DNA from 3 places in the Rhizobium sp. N731 genome. Region 3 is predicted to be linked to each of the others. Evidence: riboswitches for the same ligand, from Rfam matches in the RefSeq annotation. Region 3 holds a riboswitch; each other region holds the start of a gene.
The links. A riboswitch is a leader RNA that binds a small molecule or an ion and turns the genes downstream of it on or off. The one in region 3 is predicted to bind thiamine pyrophosphate.
Positions count from the first base shown of each region.

Region 1: it holds a riboswitch for thiamine pyrophosphate, as region 3 does, so the genes downstream of both, AMK02_RS19590 (ABC transporter permease) here and thiM (hydroxyethylthiazole kinase) in region 3, are expected to answer to the same signal.
Region 2: it holds a riboswitch for thiamine pyrophosphate, as region 3 does, so the genes downstream of both, thiC (phosphomethylpyrimidine synthase ThiC) here and thiM (hydroxyethylthiazole kinase) in region 3, are expected to answer to the same signal.

Region 1 is NZ_CP013601.1:4,046,260-4,052,825, forward strand. It holds gene AMK02_RS19570 (LysR family transcriptional regulator) at 1-585, opposite strand, end outside; gene AMK02_RS19575 (ArsR/SmtB family transcription factor) at 663-1,004, opposite strand; gene AMK02_RS19580 (SDR family NAD(P)-dependent oxidoreductase) at 1,108-1,878, opposite strand; gene soxR (redox-sensitive transcriptional activator SoxR) at 2,002-2,472, opposite strand; TPP riboswitch at 2,805-2,918, shown strand; gene AMK02_RS19590 (ABC transporter permease) at 3,079-3,885, shown strand; gene AMK02_RS19595 (ABC transporter ATP-binding protein) at 3,882-4,694, shown strand; gene AMK02_RS19600 (ABC transporter substrate-binding protein) at 4,759-5,769, shown strand; partial or broken gene AMK02_RS19605 (acyltransferase family protein) at 5,859-6,566, shown strand, end outside.
Region 2 is NZ_CP013602.1:86,238-92,803, forward strand. It holds gene thiO (glycine oxidase ThiO) at 1-435, opposite strand, end outside; gene thiC (phosphomethylpyrimidine synthase ThiC) at 438-2,270, opposite strand; TPP riboswitch at 2,366-2,497, opposite strand; gene AMK02_RS21360 (acyltransferase family protein) at 2,604-3,734, opposite strand; gene AMK02_RS21365 (metallophosphoesterase family protein) at 4,164-5,432, shown strand; gene AMK02_RS21370 (AAA family ATPase) at 5,432-6,566, shown strand, end outside.
Region 3 is NZ_CP013606.1:376,084-382,649, reverse strand. It holds gene AMK02_RS29265 (ABC transporter permease) at 1-678, opposite strand, end outside; gene AMK02_RS29260 (ABC transporter substrate-binding protein) at 762-2,288, opposite strand; gene AMK02_RS29255 (DUF1349 domain-containing protein) at 2,517-3,101, shown strand; TPP riboswitch at 3,197-3,293, shown strand; gene thiM (hydroxyethylthiazole kinase) at 3,336-4,139, shown strand; gene thiE (thiamine phosphate synthase) at 4,136-4,771, shown strand; gene thiD (bifunctional hydroxymethylpyrimidine kinase/phosphomethylpyrimidine kinase) at 4,768-5,601, shown strand; gene AMK02_RS29235 (GNAT family N-acetyltransferase) at 5,816-6,295, shown strand; gene AMK02_RS29230 (glycoside hydrolase family 3 N-terminal domain-containing protein) at 6,320-6,566, shown strand, end outside.

The sequences.
Region 1 (6,566 bases), on a different replicon from region 3:
GGCGGTCAATAGACAAAGCCGAAGATCGCCGACCTCCTTCCAGGTCACGTTGTCGCGATCGGACAGCGGGCTGCCCGCAGCCGTGATCAGGTGATAGCGCTCGGCGTAGAGGGGAACACTGGTGACACGTCCGAGCGGCTCATTTTCAAGATAGGTGATACCGGCATCGATCTCGAGATTTTCGAGCATGCTCAGCACCTGCAGCGAGTTCCGCGAGACGATCGAGAAGGTCACTCCCGGATGTCGTTCCTGAAAGGGCGTGGTGATGCGCGAAAGCATGGCGAGCGCGGTCGGAATGGCAGCGAGGCGGATGTGGCCGGAAAGACCGCGGCGGGCGGCGCGCATCTCTTCCCGCATGGTGCGAGCATCGCCGACGATGCGCCGCGCCCATTCAAGCACCCGCTGCCCCTCCGGCGTCAGCCCCTGAAACCGCGAGCCGCGCTGCACCAGCATGACGCCAAGCTGGTCTTCAAGCTGCCGGATGGCGGCCGAAAGTGTTGGCTGGGAAATCCCGCACTCCTCCGCGGCGCGGCCGAAATGCTTTTCGTTGGCAAGGGCGATGAAAAATTCCAGCTTGTCGATCATCCGGTCTCCCGATCCGGCGCGAAATCATCCGGATCAGCCCATCTTCGACGCAGCAACCGTGTTCCGCAAGGGCGGTACTAATTGTTTTCAGCAGCCGGAAAAAGATCGAACAACGATTCAAGGAAGGCAAGCACGCTTGTATTGCCGATACGGTAATAGACCAGCCTACCCTGACGGCGCGTATTGACGAGGCCTTCAAGCCTTAAACGTGCGAGCTGCTGCGAGACCATTGCCTGCTGAATGCCGAGGATGTTTTCGATTTCACCGACCGTCCGCTCCTCACTCGCGAGTATGCAAAGAATCAGAAGTCGGGTCTGGTGCGCCAGTGCCTTCAGCAGATCGCTCGCCTCACGAGCGTTTCCAGCGAGTTTGTGCAGTTCCTGACCGGACATTCCCGGCTCGGGCTTGGGCAATGGCATTCGACATCTCGGAAGGGAAGCGAAAAGGCAGATCAGCACAATAGCATATTCGCACACGCGAATTTGCCAAAAGTGATGAAATGTCAAAAAAGGTCTAACCAAATCAGCAGATAAGCTGGCCGCCATTGATCTCGATGACCTGGCCGGTAATGTATCCGGAGAGGGAGGGTGCCGCCAGGAACAGATAGGCCGGAGCGCAGTCCTCCGCCGTGCCCAGCCGCTGCAAGGGAATAGACTTTCTCGTCTGCTCCAGCTTTTCGCGGGAGGAATAGCGCTCATGGAAATCCGTCTCGATCGTTCCGGGCGAGACACAATTGACGCGGATGCTATCCGGCGCGAGCTCGCGGGCAAGCGCCTTGGAATAGGTGGAAACGAAAGCTTTCGAAGCGGAATAGATCGAAGAACCGGGACTGCCGCCGGTCAGCGCGGAAATTGAAACGGTGTTGACGATGGCAGCGCCTTCCGCCGCCTTTAATGCCGGCAGCAGCGCACGCGTCAGCGCCACCACCGACGTCTGGTTCAAACGCACGATCGCCTCATAATCTGCGTCGGTCAGTGTGGCAGCCGGAAAACGGCCGAGCATGGTGCCGGCGTTATTGACGAGCACATGCACCTTGTCGAAAAAGGCAAGCGCATTTTCGGCAAATTGCGCAGCGCCGCCAGCGGCGGTGAAATCGGCGTGCAGCAGCAGCGCCCGTCTTTCGGATTCAGCCGTCAGCAGAAAATCCGGCAGCTCGCGCCCCGGTTTGCGTCCGGTATGGACGATCACCTTCGCGCCGCAGTCCAGGAACTGCCGGGCCACTTCGAGGCCGATGCCCCGCCCGGCTCCGGTCACGATGACATTGCGATTCTCGAATAGTCTCGGATGGAACACGAAGCCGTCCTCCTCGCGGACAAAGCCGCCTGTTGCGCCATTCGCCCTTAACATATGAGCGCGCCGGCCGAAAGAAAGGCGGCATCATCTTTCCGCGAGAGGCTAGCGCTCTTCCCCGAAAGCTCACACTTCGTTTTCGCTCTCCAGCAGCCGCGGGCCCGGCCCTTCCTCGCCGAGCCGATCGAAGGGATTGCGCAACGGACAGCTTTCGATCGACAGGCAGCCGCAGCCGATGCAGCCGGTCAGACGGTCTCGCAGCAGGCTCAGCTGTCTGATTCGCGTGTCGAGCTCATCCTTCCAGCGCGCCGACAGCGTCTGCCAGTCGGCAACCGTCGGCGTGCGTCCCTGCGGCAGGGAGGCAAATGCCGTCTGGATTTCCGAAAGCGGAATGCCGACACGTTGCGCCACCTTGATGATGCCGAGCCGGCGAAGCACATCGCGTCCGTAGCGCCGCTGGTTGCCGCGCGTGCGGATACTCGAGATCAGCCCCTTGACCTCATAGAAATGCAGCGCCGAGACGGCAAGACCGCTGCGTTGCGCCACTTCACCGACCGTCAGAAGCCTGCCGAGCGGCGTTGCAGAAATCCTATTCATCGCCTATTGACCTCAATATTAGTTGAGGTTTTATAACCCCTGCTCCCCCGCCCGTAAAGCGTGAGGCGCAGGAAGGAGCGGCAGTGAGATCATCCGGTCGATAAAAGCTGGAACGAGGGCATCGGCGCTCGTCCGCCCCCGTATCGATCGCTCCAGCCGATATGGCCCCCGAGAGGCGAGCGCTCGGGTTCCGTTCCCGGCAGGTACGGAACCTCGGAAACACCCGGACAGGACCTCTGTCCGGGTGTTTTTTCATTTGCGCCCCGTCCCGACCGGCCGGACTGCTTTGCAATTTTGCGGTTGCGGCAAGAAAACCCCGATGATAGTTTTCGCCGAAATAACAGGGGAGCTCCGTGTCGCCGGGGCTGAGATGCGAGGCGCAAGCTTCCGGACCCTTCTAAGCTGATCTGGGTAATGCCAGCGGAGCGAGGTCCAAATGCATTCCGGCGCGCAAGTGTCACTCTACCCGACGTCCGGCCATTCCGCCGGCATCCCTATCGATGCCGTCAAGGCAATCGCCCCGAATTGCGGCAGGCTGCGCATCGAGACCGATGCCCTCGACAGGTTTGCGCGAACGGCCCGACGAAAGCCTGAAATCGAACGCCGATGACATCGCCACGCCCATCGGATTCGCGTCTTGCGACGCTCTGTCTCGCCGTGTACCGGGCAATGCCCGCCTTGCTCGCAGGCTTTGCCTTTCTGGCGGCATGGGAACTCTATGTCGATCTTTCCGGCATCAAACCGTCCATTCTGCCGGCGCCTTCGCGTATCCTTGTCCAGGGTTGGCTGAACCGAGAGGGGCTGATGTCAAACACCTGGCCGACGCTCGGCGCCACACTCGGCGGTTTCGCTCTGTCGCTCGCCTTCGCCTTCGCCTCTTCGATCCTGATGGATTTCATGCCCTTCATGCGCCGGGCACTGCTGCCGATCTTCATTGCCAGTCAAACTTTGCCGCTGGTGGCGATCGCACCCCTCGTCGTTCTCTGGTTCGGTTTCGGCCTTTTGCCGAAGATATTGCTGGTGGCCCTCGTCACCTTTTTCCCGCTGCTCGTTGCGCTGCTTCAGGGTTACGAGGCGACCGACCGCGATATTGCCGAATTGCTGAACTCGATGAAGGCGAGCCGCTGGCGCATTTTCCGCCTGGCGCGCCTTCCCTCCTCTTTGCCCTTTTTCTTCGCGGGTCTCAGGATCTCGATCACCTATGCCGTCGTCGGCGCGATCTTTGCCGAATATGCCGGCGCTGCAAGCGGCCTCGGCATCTATATCCTCAACGCCAAGAACAATTTCCGTCCCGATCTCGTGCTCGCCGCCGTGATCGTCAGCGCTCTCTTGACGCTCTGCCTCTTCGCGCTGACGCTGGTTATCCAGCGTTTCGTCATGCCCTGGCAGCCATCCCAGGAGCGGCGCCGATGACCGGTCAGATGCTTGAGCTGCGCAACATCTCGAAATCCTTCGACGGCATGAAGATTCTGAGCGACATTTCACTCACCGTCGCAAACGGCGAGTTCGTCTCGATCGTCGGCCCATCCGGCTCCGGAAAATCGACCGTGCTGAGACTGCTGACACAGGCGCTGCGGCCTGATTCCGGCGCCATGCTTTTCAACGGTGCAGCGCTGGAACAGACGCCGCATTCCTTTGCCTTCATGCCGCAACGCGATGCGCTGATGCCCTGGCGCCCGATCATCGATAATGCCGCGCTCGGCCTGGAAGTGAAGGGAATGAGTCGTCGGGCGGCCCGCGCCGCTGTCGCACCCCTCTTCGAGCGGTTCGGCCTTGCCGGCTTCGAGCATCACTACCCCTCTTCTCTTTCCGGCGGCATGCGACAGCGTGCGGCACTGCTGCGCACCGTCATCCAGAAGCAGGACATGCTGCTGCTCGACGAGCCCTTCGGCGCGCTCGATGCGCTGACCCGCACACAGATCCAGGAGTGGCTGCAAGGCATGTGGACCGAACATCGCTGGACGGCGCTGCTAATCACGCACGATGTCCGCGAGGCCGTTTTCCTCTCCGATCGGATCTACGTGCTGTCTGCCCGCCCGGCCCGCGTCATCCGCGAATTCCGTGTCCCCCTGCCCCGCCCGAGAAGCATCGCCGATCTCGGTTCACCCGCGGCTCAGGCAATCGAGACTGAAATCCTGCAAACCCTGCTTCATCCGCTAGAACAGGATGATTTTAGGCCGACCGGCCTGAAATCTGGCTCCTGTTCCAATTTTAAGAGTTAGAGCCTGATGTCGTCCGAAAACCGCACTTTTCGGCATCATGCTCTCAAGACCTGAGGAGGTCACCATGCCGCTTCTCACCCGTCGCCAGACGATCCTTGCCACCATCGCAACAAGCCTCGCCGGCCGCGCCGCCTTCGGCCAACCGGCGCCCGCAAAGGTTCGCATCGCGCTCGACTGGACGCCCAACACCAATCATATCGGCATCTATGTCGCCAAGGCGAAGGGCTTCTATGCGGCCGCCGGCCTCGATGTCGAAATTCTACCCTTTACCGACACCAGTGCCGGCACGCTGGTGTCGAACGGGGTCGCCGATTTCGGCATCAGCAGCGAGATCGAGGCCCTCACGCAGCGGGCTGGCGGCGGTGACGTGAAGATGGTCTACGGCGTCGTCCAGACGGAAACCGCACGCCTGATCTTCAAGGGCGGGCGCGACGACATCAAGAGCCCCAGAGATCTCGACGGCAAGACGTATGGCGGCTTCGGCGGTACCTGGGAAAGCGCGCTGGTCTCGGCGATGATCCGCAATGACGGCGGCAAGGGCGACGTCAAGACCGTCACCCTCGGCACCTCCGCCTATGAGGCACTGGACAATGGCTCGATTGACTTCACGCTGGAGATCTACACCTGGGAGGGCATCGCCGCCGAGCTGGAGAATCGGAAGATCAGCCGCTTCCATTATTCCGATTACGGCATTCCCGACGAGCAGACGACGGTCATCGTTTCCAGCGACGCCTATCTCTCGGCCAGTCGAGAACACGCGCGCGCCTTCATCCAGGCCACACGTCAAGGCTATGTCTACTCCATCGACCATCCCGACGAAGCCTGCGACCTGCTGATATCAGGAAGTAACGGCGCGCTGATGAACGCGGAACTGGTAAAAGCATCTCAGAAAGCGTTGATCGAAGGCCATTTCCTGAGATCCGAGGCCGGCGTGATCGGCACGCTTGACCCGGCAAAGGCCGATGCCATCGGCGGCTTCCTGATCGAGAACGAGATCCTGGTGGATGCGAATGGCGTCGCGCTCAAAGAGAAGCCGGACTTTTCCACCTATTACACCAACGAGTTCCTCGGCTGATCCGGCCCGGGCCTTGCCGAAGCGGCTTTCCGCGGCAATGCTTTGAGCCTGGGGCGGTTTAAGCCGAATCGGGCAGGGCGGGGAACGACATGCGAGCACAGGACAGACTCGTCGGAGCAGACTTTCTGCGCGCGATGGCCTGCTTGTTGGTGCTCGCTCATCATCTCGCGCTCCGGCTGGATATGCGCAGAGTTCCGGATGAAATGGCGGCGACGGCAAACGTCCTCCGCTTCGGCAATTTCGGCGTCGCCATCTTTTTCGTGCTTAGCGGCTTTCTGCTTGCCCGCCCCTTCTGGCACGCTCTCGACGCCGGCGGCGCCATGCCGAACCTTGGGCACTACGCCATCCGCAGGTTGGCACGCATCGCTCCGGGGTTCTGGTTCGCCGCCAGCGTCAGCTTCGTCCTCAGCCTGACGCTGCTTGCCCTGCCGCTGACGCCGGAACTCGTCGTCCGCTACGTCTGCGGACTGCTGTTCATGAGCCAGTGGCACTGGCGCACGTTTTTTCCCGTCGAAGCCGATGGGCCGCTCTGGTCCATTCCCTTCGAAATGACCAGCTATGTGCTCCTGCCGGTCGGCTTTTTCCTGCTGTTTCGCTTGCCGCTGCTGCGGCGACGTCCGTTCTTCGCCCGCGCCGCCTGGCTCGGCGTCGTTGCCGTCGTCCTTCTTGCCCATCTGGTGATCCTGAGGCTCTTTGCGCTCGACGATATCGGGCGTGGCTGGGCATATGGCCTGCAGGGCGGGGCGAAGGAATGGATGCCTAACTATAATCCGATCGGCTTCTTTGCCGTCTTCGCG
Region 2 (6,566 bases), on a different replicon from region 3:
GGCGGCGAGCGCCTGCCGTGGATCGAGATGCGCTTCCTGCCGGAAGAACAGCGCCCTGCGGAAGCGGCCGGCGAGATCAGGCTCCAGAGCGGCGATCGCCGCCTCGTCCAGCCATTCCCATCCACTTGTCCGGCGGGAAAAGCGGTCGAGCTCGCCGGCATCGCGCCCGCCCGCCACGACAAGTGTTCCCCGGCGATTGACATGGCCGGGCAGTGCAGCCTCCCACCAGTCCGCGGCAAGGCGACCGAGCGTCAGCACCGGCTCCTCCGCACCTTCCCGCTCGCACCACGGCGCCAGCATGCCGCCGGCAAAGCCGGAGGCACCAGCGCCGACCTTGTCGGCCAGCTCCGCAAGGGTGACGCGGAAGCCGTGGCGATAGAGCTGCCAGGCCACGGTGAGGCCGGCAACGCCGGCCCCCTTGACGAGAACGCGCATGGTCATTCTCCGACGGGCGTTTTCGCGACCTCTGCGACCGGCATGTAGAGATCGCCGCCATCGCGGTACTTGGCCGCCATGGCTTCCAATCCCTCTTTCTGGGCTTCGGCGCGAATGTCGTGGGAAATTCGCATGGAGCAGAATTTCGGGCCGCACATCGAACAGAAATGCGCCACCTTGTGCGCCTCCTTCGGGAGGGTCTCGTCGTGGAAGGAACGCGCCGTATCCGGGTCGAGGGAGAGGTTGAACTGATCCTCCCAACGGAATTCGAAGCGCGCCCGCGACAGCGCATCGTCGCGGATGCGGGCGGCCGGATGTCCCTTGGCAAGATCGGCGGCATGGGCGGCGATCTTGTAGGTAATGACGCCGGTCTTGACGTCGCTGCGGTCGGGCAGCCCCAGATGCTCCTTCGGCGTGACGTAGCAGAGCATCGCCGTGCCGAACCAGCCGATCATGGCGGCTCCGATGCCGGAGGTAATGTGATCATAGCCCGGCGCGATGTCGGTCGTCAGCGGACCGAGCGTATAGAAGGGGGCTTCGCCGCAGACCTTGAGCTGCTTATCCATATTCTCTTTGATCTTGTGCATCGGCACATGGCCGGGGCCTTCGATCATCACCTGGCAATCCCTGGCCCAGGCGATCTTCGTCAGTTCGCCGAGGGTTTCGAGCTCGGCAAATTGCGCTGCGTCATTGGCATCCGCGATCGACCCCGGCCGCAAACCGTCGCCGAGCGAGAAGGAGACGTCATAGGCACGGCAGATGTCGCAGATTTCCTCGAAATGCTCGTAGAGGAAACTCTCCTTGTGGTGATGCAAACACCACTTGGCCATGATCGAGCCGCCGCGTGAGACGATGCCGGTGACGCGATTGACGGTGAGCGGAATATAGGCCAGCCGCACGCCCGCATGGATCGTGAAATAATCGACGCCCTGCTCGGCCTGCTCGATCAGCGTATCCCGATAGACTTCCCAGGTCAGATCTTCGGCAATGCCGTTGACCTTCTCGAGCGCCTGGTAAAGCGGCACGGTTCCAATCGGAACCGGCGAGTTGCGAATGATCCATTCGCGGATGTTGTGAATGTTGCGACCGGTGGAAAGGTCCATGACGGTGTCGGCGCCCCAGCGGATCGCCCAGACCATCTTTTCCACCTCTTCCGCCATCGACGAGGTGACGGCCGAATTGCCGATATTGGCGTTGATCTTCACGAGGAAATTCCGGCCGATGATCATCGGTTCGGATTCGGGGTGGTTGATATTCGCTGGGATGATCGCCCTGCCCTCGGCGACTTCCCGGCGCACGAATTCGGGCGTCACGAAATCCGGAACATGCGCGCCGAAGCTCTCGCCGTCGCGGGTGAGCGCCTCCTTCGCGGCCTGCCGGCCGAGGTTTTCGCGGATCGCGATAAATTCCATTTCCGGGGTGATAATGCCGGCCCGCGCATAGGCGAGCTGGGTGACGGCGCGGCCGGCCTTTGCCTTTAGCGGCGTGTTGCGAATGGGAAATTCCGGCGTCAGCCGTTCGCCCGTGGCAAAACCATTGTCTTCAGGCTTCACCACCCGGCCTTCGTAGGCTTCGACGTCGCCACGCGCCCTGACCCAGGCCTCGCGCAAACGCGGCAGCCCGGCGTCGATGGAGACCACGTGGGCCGGATCGGTATAAGGGCCGGAGGAATCATAGACCGTGACCGGCGGTTCACCCGAGGTCGGGTGAAGGTTGATTTCGCGCATCGGCACGCGCAGATCCGGATAGAGCGTTCCGGGTTTGACGATCTTGGTCGAGGCCGGAAGCGAGCCGGTGGTGACGACGGGAGTAAGCTGGGGTGCAACAATATTCATGGATGAGGCTCCAAGGTTTGACGTTTGGAGACCCAGTTCCAGTGTTGGAATGATGGAAAGACGCCTTCCGCGACAAAGCGAAGATCCGCCCAACAGCCGCAGCGTCCGCACCGTCCCTACGCCAGTATGAACTGGATCAGGTTCAACGGGTCACTGCGCCACAACAGGCAAAGCCGTATTGTTCAGCAGAATCTCAGCCCCTTGCCGGGACACCCCTGGTGAATGTTCGGCATCAAAGAGCGGAGCGGCCTTCGTGTCAAGCCACGACCCGATGCGTTTCCATCGCCCAATCCCTAGCACGGGGGTTGCCGCCGTCGCAAAAAAACGACGCCGTCAAGCTGATCTGAGCAGCTTGCGGCCTAAATAGACGCGCACGGGTGTATCGAAGCGAGTGTACAAGAGATGCGCAACAGCTATGGCAGTCAGGAGTGCGAGGCCGGCGGTGATCGGCCGTGGGATCACCTCGCCGGTGGAGATTTGGAGCTGTGCGCCGAGTTGCATTATTGGCTGATGGACGATGTAGAGAGGATAAGATATCTGGCCAAGATATGCGGCGAATGGCCGTTTCTCATGGGAGGAAACCGCTACGGCCAGCACGAGCACGATCGGAAATATGATAGCGATGCAGACGAAGTCGAAGATGTCTCTGGCGACGGCAAAGGGGCAAAACAGAACCGCGATCAGGAGGAAAAGCGGGACCTGAGGCGGTACCGCCCTGATACGGTTGCTTATATCCCAGCGGAGGATCAGCACACCGGCAAGGAACGAAAAGCCGACCCTGACCAATCCCTCGAAGAACGTTCGCCAGCTGCCAAATCCGACCGATCCGACGGTACCCTCGATCGAGACGACGGCGAAAAGCGCTGCGGCCAATAGGGCGAGAGCCGCTATCTCATGCCAAAGACGAATTCTCCGTCGGGCGACTGAGCCGTAGGCCACGCCTGCGACTATTTCAAAACAGATAGACCAGAGGGGGTTGTTGATCGCGAACGCCTCTTGTCCCACCAAAAGTCCGAGCGGCAAAAGAAGCAATGCGCCGAGTGCAAGAATCGAGACGTCAAGACCGGAAAGAATCGAGGCGTAGGTAAATTGCGCCGCGAGAACGCCTAAAGCGACACCGACCGCGATCATGGGATAAAGTCGTATTGTGCGTTTGAGGAGGAATGTCCTGTTTCGCAACATGCCCGACTTCAGCTTTGCGTCATATCCGTGTGCGAGAACGAAGCCACTGAGACAAAAGAAGAAATCCACCGCCAGATAGGCGTGAAAATGAAGGCCGAAGGCAAAAGCCTGGTTAGCATGTAGGAGAACCACTGACAGCGCCGCTATCCCCCGAAGCTCGTCCAGGAAGACAAAATGGTTCTTTACCTCGTTTTCCCAACTGGCCGGGCGCAAGGCGCCATTGGTATCGAGATCCGCGGTGCCACAGAATTCTGATCGGGTTAACTCGTCTGTGACAGCCAAGGGCTTTCACTCCCCTCATGTTTGCGTGCATTTTCCTGCCGGGAGTCAAAAACCGCTGCACATTCCGCGAAGATCGTCCGGCTCATTTTCTTCCGCAAGTTGCGACGATAGACATTTGGGTTGAAAATATTGCCACAGCGGAACCTAAAGTTTTATCGACAGGAAATTTGCCGCCGCGATACCGAAAGCAGCAATCATGAGTTTGCATTCGAAATACCTCATGCTGCGATTGCTGCCGTGCCTGCCCCGATCGAGCAGCATTGACTGTGGATGGGCCGGTTTCGCCGACCCATTTTACTCGCCAGGCCGCCGCCGCCATGCTCTGAATGTTCGTGGCATATTCCGATGTTTTACTGCCGGGCGATAACGATCGTACGCTTATCTCCGGCGCCTGTTGGATCACTCTATCGCAACACCATTCTTGCATTCATGGCCTATCGTTTCGTCCACACCGCCGATCTCCATCTCGACTCTCCCCTGCGCTCTCTCGCGCTTCGCAACGCAGAGCTGGCCGACCTCGTGAGTGACGCCAGCCGGCAAGCGCTGGTCGCGATCGTCGATCTTTGCCTTGAAGAGCGGGTCGATGCGCTTGTCATCGCCGGTGATCTCTATGACGGCGAGCAGACGTCGATGAAGACGGCGCGCTTCCTGGCAGGCGAGCTCGAACGCCTGCACCGAGCGGGCATCTCAGTCTTCAAGATCCGGGGCAATCATGATGCGATGTCGAAGATCGCCAGGGAACTGGTGATGCCCGATACGGTGAAGATCTTCGGCGGTCATGCCGAGATCGTGGAGGCCACGAAGGGCAGCTTGTCGGTCGCGATCCACGGCCTGAGCTTTGCGAAACCGCAGGCCCCGGACCCGTTGCTGCCGAAATTCAAGCCGCCGGTAGCGGATGCCGTCAACATCGGCATCATGCATACGAGCCTGGCCGGATCGGCCGGACATGATGTCTATGCGCCCTGCAGCGTGCTCGACCTGCATACCTCGGGTTTCGATTACTGGGCGCTCGGGCATCTCCACCAGCGCAGCCATTATCCCGGCGCGGCGACGGTCATCATGCCCGGCATGCCGCAGGGCCGCGACATCAATGAAGCGGGGGTCAAGACCGTGTCGCTGGTGACCGTGGCGGACAACCGGACCGTGACGGTCGAGGAGCGGCGCACCAGCATCGCGCAGTTCGAGCGCGTCAATGTCGACCTCACGGATGTCGATGATTGGCGTGAGGCGGCCACAGTGGTCGAGACGGCGCTGATGGCGCAGCGCGACCGCACGGCTTCGCCGCATCTTGTCGCACGCCTCAGGCTTTCCGGCCGCACGCCGCTCTCCTGGCAGCTGCGGCGCGATGTTGACCTCATGCAGGCGGAAGCCGAGCGGCGCAGCGACGTGATCGGCCGCACCTGGATCGAGAAGCTGGAACTCGCCTTCGAAGCGCCCTCGATCCCCGCAGACGCGCCCGCCGCCGATCCCGTCGTCGAACTCGGCGCGCTGATGCGGGACGAGGTCATCGCCCGCAGCGGGTTTCGCGACGATGTCAGGGAGATGGTCCGGGACCTGCTCGCCGACCTGCCGCCCGAGAGCCGGGCATTTGCCGGCCAGAACGAGGAGGGTTTTGAGCGCTTCATCAACAGCCTTCTCGCCGATGGCGCCGAGGACATCGCTGCCCGAATGAAGGCGGTGGATCGGGGAGACAGCTGATGCGCCTGCGCCGCCTCGACCTCACCCGTTATGGCAAGTTCACTGATCACTCCATCGATTTCGGCACGGCCCGTCAAGGTTCGCCGGACTTGCACATCGTTTATGGCCTGAACGAAGCGGGCAAATCGACCACCTTCGCCGCCTATCTTGATCTGCTCTACGGCATTGGTGAGCGCAGCACCTATAATTTCCTGCATCCCTACAATACGATGAAGGTCGGTGCGCGGCTGGAATTTGGTGGCTCGGAATACGAGCTGGCGCGGCTCAAGCTGCGGACCGGCAGCCTTGTCGACGATCGGGGACAAGCTGTGAACGAGGCGCTCCTGGCCGGCGCGCTTGGCGGCGTCGGTCGCGAGGCCTATCGCACCATGTTCTCGCTCGATGATCAGTCGCTCAAGGAAGGCGGCAACGCCATCATACAAAGCAAGGGCGAACTCGGCGAATTGCTGTTCTCGGCCAGCTCGGGTCTGGCAGGGCTCAGCCGTTCGCTGGTGACCGCGGCCGACGAAGCCAACGCGATCTATAAGAAGCGGTCGTCGAGCACCAGGCTGGCGGAACTCAAGCGCTCGCTCGAAGCGCTCAAGGCCGAGCGCAATGCCATCGACACGCTGGCCTCGGCCTATGCGGGCCTGAAATCGACCCATGAGCAGGCCGAGCGCGCCTATAGCACGACCACACGGGAACTGGCCGAGACCAAGTCGCGGCATCAGGAGCTGACGCGCCTTCTCGGCGCCTTGCCTGCGGCGCTGGAGCTCCGGCGGCTGATCGCAGATACAGCCGGCATGGCCGATCTGCCGCGGCCGCCCTCCGAATGGTATGCGCTCCTGCCGCAGCTTTCCCGCGACGAGACGCGGCTGCAGGCGCTTGTCGAGGCCGCCGACCGCACGCTCCGCCAGCTTGCCGATCAGATCGAGGCGATCACCATCGACGAAAAGGGGCTGGCAGTCGCTGCGCATATGGACCTGCTGGATCAGGGGCGGGCGCGCTGTCTCGCGGCGGAGAGCGATCTGCCGAAACGCCGGTTAGCGCTCGCCGAACAGGAAGGCATGTTGGTTCGGCTGTTGGCCGATCTCGAACAGCCCGGCCACACGGCGCCCGAGGCACTGCTGCTGCCCGCTTCGCTGATCGGCGTCG
Region 3 (6,566 bases):
CACCTTGCGCTCGACCAGCCCCTTGGCGCGGGCCGTGCGGATATAATCGTCGCCGAGCACATCGAGCATCGAGGCGCGGGTGAAGCGCAGGATCAACGCCGAGGAGACGATGCCGAGCGCGAAGGCCGGCAGCGTCAGATGATACATGCGGTCGGCGAAGGTCGAGCCCGGCCCGGCATAGCCCGAGACCGGGAAGAGATTGAGCCTGACGGCGAAGAACTGCATCAGGATGAGGCCGAGCCAGAAGCTCGGAATGCTGGCGGCGAACATGGCGAGCGTCGTTGCCGCCTGGTCGACGAAGGAGCCGCGCCGATAGGCGGCGTAGATGCCGATCGGCAGCGCGATGACGCTGGCGATGGCAAGCGAAAACAGCGTCAGGAAGAAGGTCGGCTCGGCGCGGTCGATGAGCGCTGACGTCACAGGCATGTTGAGGAAGATCGACTGGCCGAGATCGCCCCGCAGCAGCTGGCCGATATAATACACATATTGCAGGCCGAGCGATTGATCGAGCCCGAGCCTGCTTCTCAGATCAGCGATATCCTGCGGCGTCGCATCCGGCCCGAGCATGACGGCGGCCGGATCTCCCGGCGTCACGCGCACGATGACGAAGACGATCGTGACGACGAGGAACATCACGACGACCATGCCGAACAGACGCTGGAGGATGTAGCGGATCATGAATGCTGGCCTTCAAGCCTTTGCGGATACGGCAGAAAGGAAGACCGGCGCCGGCCGCAAAGGGCCGGCGCCGGTGGTGATGGTTACTTCTTGATCGAGGCATTCCAGAAATACGGCCACGGAGCCGGATCGACGCCCTCGAGCTTGACCGATTTCGCCGAGACGGCGTTGAAATCGCCGATCTTCATCAAGGGCGCATCGGCATAGACGGCCTTCTGGACATCGGCCCAGAGTGCCACACGCTTCTTCGGATCGACTTCGGAGGTGAAGGCATCGACGGCGGCCTTGCGGGCCGGCGTATCCCACCAGCCGGGCGAGCTGGTCGAGAGCGAGCCGATCAGCGCCGGCTCCGGCAGGAAGGGGCTGTGGGTGATGTAGATATCCCAGAGTTTCGGATCGGTGCGGCGCTGCGTCAGCGTCGCCCAGTCCACCACCTGCATATCGACGGTGAAGCCGGCAAGCTTCAGATATTCGGCGGCGACCTGCGCCATCTTGTAATGGAACTCGTATTGGCGGCTGGTCAGGATGCGGATCGGCTCGCCATTGTAACCCGCTTTCTTGGCGGCAGCCGCCGCCCCTTCCGGATCGGCGACATTATAGGCGCCCTCGACGCCGGCATCCGTCGACCAGGCAAAGCTCTTGGGGTAGATGGCGCCGTCGAGTGCATAAAAATCCTTGCTGCCGAAAGCGGCGGCCAGCATGTCTTCCATGCTGAGCGCCTGGCGGATCGCCTTGCGAACCTCGACATTCCCGGCGACACCTTCCTTCGTGTTGAAGACGAAAACAGGATAGCCGAAGGGCTTCAGCATGACCGGCTGCGAGGCCGTCGAGCCCTTCAGCTTGTCGTAGGATTCGACCGGGATCGAATCGACATAATCATACTGGCCGGAGATAGCGGCCTCGACGCGGGTGTTCGGATCCGGCACCGGCACGAAGCGGATTTCGTCGAGATATTGATGGCGGGCGCCGCCATAACCATTGCTGTCGCCTTCGCGCGACTTGTATCCGTCGAAGCGAACGAGCTGGATATATTGATCGGCCTTGCGCTCCTTCAGCATATAGGGGCCGGTGCCGATGAACTCCTTCATCGGTTCGTCCTGCTTTTCCGACGGGATGATGATCGCCGCCGAATTGTTGAAGGCGAGCAGCGAGGTCAGCGGCGCATAGGGCTGCTTCAGCGTGATGGTCACGGTTGACGGATCGGCAGCAATGATCTTGTCGATGAAGCCCGCCACCTGCTTGCCGCGCGAGGCGATCTTCATCCAGCGGCCAAGCGAGGCGACGACATCATCCGAGGTCATGTCGCTATTGTCGTGGAACTTGATGCCGGTCCGAAGCTTGATCGTATAGGTTTTGCCGTCGGCGCTAATCTCGGGCAGGCTTTCGGCCAGAAGCGGCGTGACATTCCAGCTCTTGTCGAACGTGTAGAGCGTTTCGAAAATGTGCTGGGTGACGATGCCGACGAGATCGGCCGTCGACGACATCGGATCGAGCGTCGGCGGCTCGCCGATCGTCGCGACATTGATGACGCCGCCCTTTTCCTGGGCAAACAGGGTCGAAGGCAGAGCGACGAGCGCGGTGCCGAGCAGGAATGCGACAAGCGTTTTCATATGAGGGCTCCCGTTAAGTTCCACAATTATGTAATTCATCTTTTTGTAACAGAATAAGAGATGAAGTAATCGTGTCAAGCGGAAGCCCACGGATTATGTCGTGAGACGAGGGTCGCGACGGCCAACACCGCCGAACCGCGGGTGCGGCTGGCCGCCTTCGCGAAGCTCGCGCATTATGGGGGCGCTAAGAATCGGCAGCGCCCGCGGCTTCAATAAAGCGAGGATGGAATGGACATCGATTTCAACAACGGAAAATGGCTGAACGAACCGGAAAGCTGGCACGCCGACGCAACCGGCCTGACGCTGACGACAGGCGACAAGACCGATTTCTGGCGGGAGACCTATTACGGCTTCACCCGCGACAGCGGCCACTTCCTCGCCTTCCCCACCGCCGAGAGCTTCACCGCCCAGATCCGCATCCAGGGCGAGTTCCGCACCCTCTACGACCAGGCCGGCCTGATGGTGCGCCTCGACGAAAACCGCTGGGTCAAGACAGGCGTCGAATTCACCGACGGCGAAGCCTTCCTCAGCACCGTCGTCACCGACGGAAAGTCCGACTGGTCGGTGTCGCAGCCGTTCAGGCAACTCGAGGACTTCCACATCCGCGTCACCGTCGCAGGCGGCGCCCTTCGTATCCAGGCCTCCCGCGACGGCAACCGCTGGCCACTGCTACGGCTAGCGCCCTTCCCGGTTGCCGACCGATACGAGGTCGGCCCGACCGCCTGTACACCGGAGAGGAGTGGATTGACGGTGCGGTTTTCGGAGTTTTCGATCGGGCCGGCGATTACGACGGATCTGCATGATTTGAGTTGAGGAGCGCTGTGATGCGTTCAACCAGTTTTGTCGGAGGGAACGCGGAATGTCATTTTCGGGATGACAGCCGCGTCCTTCTCTGCGAAAAAGAGCGTGATGAGAGACAGGGGCGTTCGTCGATAGACGGGCTGAGAAGAACCCTTCGAACCTGAACCGGATAATGCCGGCGGAGGGAGTCGCTCGGGGCATCGCCGAAGACGCCGCCCCGTGCCTGCCCCGCCTGAAAGGGGCGCTATGCAGAGCAAGACCACCTCGGGAGCCATGCTGGAGGCGATGCGCGAAAAGCCGCCGCTCGTCCACTGCATCACCAATTATGTCGCCATGAACATCGCGGCCAATGTCCTGCTGGCATCCGGCGCTTCGCCGGCCATGGTGCATGCGGCTGAGGAAGCTGGCGAATTCGCCGGCATCGCGAGCGCGCTGACCGTCAATATCGGCACGCTTTCGACGCAATGGCTCGACGGCATGCGGGCGGCGGCGAAGGCGGCTGCCTCATCAGGCAAACCCTGGGTGCTCGATCCGGTGGCGCATTATGCGACGGCCTTTCGCCGCCAAGCGGTTGCCGACCTGCTGGCGCTCAAGCCCACGATCATCCGCGGCAATGCCTCCGAGATCATCGCGCTTGCCGGCGGGGAGAGCCGCGGTCAGGGGGTCGACAGCCGCGATCCGGTCGAGCAGGCGGAGGATTCGGCCCGTCGGCTCGCGGAGCGGCAGCAGGCAATCGTCGCCGTGACCGGCGCCGTCGATTTCGTGACCGACGGTAACAGGGCGGTGCGCATCAAGGGCGGATCGGTGCTGATGCCGCAGGTCACCGCACTCGGCTGCTCGCTCACCTGCCTTGTCGGCGCCTTTGCCGCCACCGCGCCCGAGGATCTGTTCGGCGCGACCGTCGCAGCGCTCGCGACCTTTGCCGTCGCCGGCGAGGATGCCGCGCTCGGGGCGGCCGGCCCCGGCTCGTTCGCCTGGCGCTTCCTCGATGCGCTGGCCGCGCTCGACGGCGAAGCGCTGGATGCGAGAGCCAGGGTATCGATCGCATGAAGCGTTTCGACCTTTCGCTCTACCTCGTCCTCGATCCGGATCTCTGCGTCCGGATCGGCATGGTCGAGACCGCCCGCCTCGCCGTTGCCGGCGGCGCGACGATGGTGCAGCTGCGCGACAAACAGGCGGGGACAGCACGCATGATCGAGACCGGCCGCGCCTTGAAGCAGGCGCTCCGTGGCACCGGCGCCCGCCTCATCGTCAATGATGACGTCGAGGCGGCCATCGCCATCAGCGCCGATGGCTTGCATATCGGCCAGGAGGACATGGATGCGCGCACCGCTCGGGGGATGATCGGCCCCGACATGATCCTCGGCCTCTCGGTCGAGACCGAGGCGCTCGCGGCTGCCGTCGATCGCGATCTCGTCGATTATACCGGCGTCGGCCCGGTGTTTGCGACGCCGACCAAGGCCGACCACAAGCAGCCGATCGGATTTGACGGTCTTGCCAGGCTGGTGCAGCTCTCGCCGGTGCCGTCCGTCGCCATCGGCGGGTTGAAAGCGGAGCATGTGGCCGACGTGTTTGCCGCCGGCGCCAAGGGGCTTGCCGTCGTCTCCGCCGTCTGCGGTACGCCGGATCCGGCGGCGGCCACCCGCCGCATCGCCGCAGAAATTCGAAAGGTCCCGGCATGATCCGCAACGTCCTCTCCATCGCCGGCTCCGATCCGTCCGGCGGCGCCGGCATCCAGGCCGACCTCAAGGCCTTTTCGGCCCGCGGCGTCTATGGCATGGCGGTGCTGACCGCGCTGACGGCGCAGAACACGCAAGGGGTCACCGGCGTGCATCTGGTGCCGCCGCAATTCGTTGCCGACCAGATCGATGCCGTCTTTGCCGATGTGCGCGTCGATGCCGTCAAGATCGGCATGATTGCCAATGCCGGCATCGCCGAAGCCGTCGCCGCCGCCCTTTCCGCAGCTCTGGCCGCAGCAACCGCCAAAGGACGCAGCATTCCCGTCGTCCTCGACCCCGTCATGATCGCCAAAGGCGGTGCCGCCCTGCTCGCGCCCGAAGCGGTCGACGTGCTGACCCTGCGGCTGCTGCCGCTTGCCACGCTTTTGACGCCGAACCTGCCGGAGGCCGCCGCGCTGCTGCACCAGCCGGTCGCGACAAACCGGGCGGAGATGGCGGCGCAGGCCGAACGGCTGCGCGCCCTCGGCCCGGCCGCCGTGCTGGTCAAAGGCGGTCATCTCGACAGCGACGACAGCCCCGACGTGCTCGCCGCCGCCGACGGGCTGCATTGGTTCGAAGCCCAGCGGGTGCCGACGAAGAACACCCACGGCACCGGCTGCACACTCTCCAGCGCGCTGGCGGCCGAGCTTGCCAAGGGCGCTTCGGCGCGGGAGGCAGTCGCCATCGCCAAGGATTATCTTGCCGGCGCGGTCGCGGCGGCCGGACGCCTCACCGTCGGCTCAGGCCATGGCCCGGTGCAGCATTTTCATGTGCTCTGGAAAGACGGCGCATAAGTACTGAAATCGACGAACAGCCTCCATCGAACGGCCCGGTCTCCCCGGGCCGTTTTCGCCTGTGCCGGCCACCCTGCGTTGCGAGCGCAGCCAGCGCGGCTGAATCACTGGCGCTGATTGAAAAACCCTGTTGACAAGCCCGCCGAGATGGCCAAGTCTATGACATAAGAGGGGTATATGTTCCGTAACAACGGAATAATAGGAGGAATGTCGGGTGCCGGACCTGCTTGTGAGCCTTTACTCCGCGCAGCTCGCCGAGCTGAAACAGCGAGCCGATCATGTCGGCGCCTCCATCCGCCCGGCTCTCCCCCCGGAACTGCATCTCGTCGTCACCTGGGTTCGCGAACGGTTCAGCGAGAACTGGGCAAGCGAGGTCTCGGTCGCTTTCTCCCGCCAGCCCGTCGCCTGCCTGATTGCCATCGAAGACCGTGAGCTGCTCGGCTTTGCCTGCTACGACACGACGGCGCGGGGCTTCTTCGGCCCGACCGGCGTTGACCCGCAAGCGCGCGGCAAGGGCGTCGGCCTCGCCCTGTTTTCCGCCTCCCTTCAGGCGATGAAGACGCTCGGCCATGCCTATGCCTTTATCGGCGATGCCGGTCCTGTCGATTTTTACGCCCGGACCGCCGGCGCCGTCATCATCCCCGCCCCCGACAAGGGCATTTACGAAAGCATGCTGAGAAGCATTCCGAAATGACCATCTGATCCCGGAGTTATAGACTTGTCCTCGACCCCGCTCGCCCTTTTTGTCGGCCTTCCCAATCCCGTTCTTTCGGATGATGAATTTGCCCTGTTTCGCGAGACCAATCCGCTCGGCCTCTTCGTCGGCCGGCGCAATCAGCGCGAGCCGGAGCAGACGAAACGGCTGATCGAGCGCTTTCGCGAAGCCGTCGGCCGCGACGACGCCCCCGTCTTCACCGACCAGGAGGGCGGGCGCGTCCAGCACCTCGATGCCGGCCCCTGGCCGC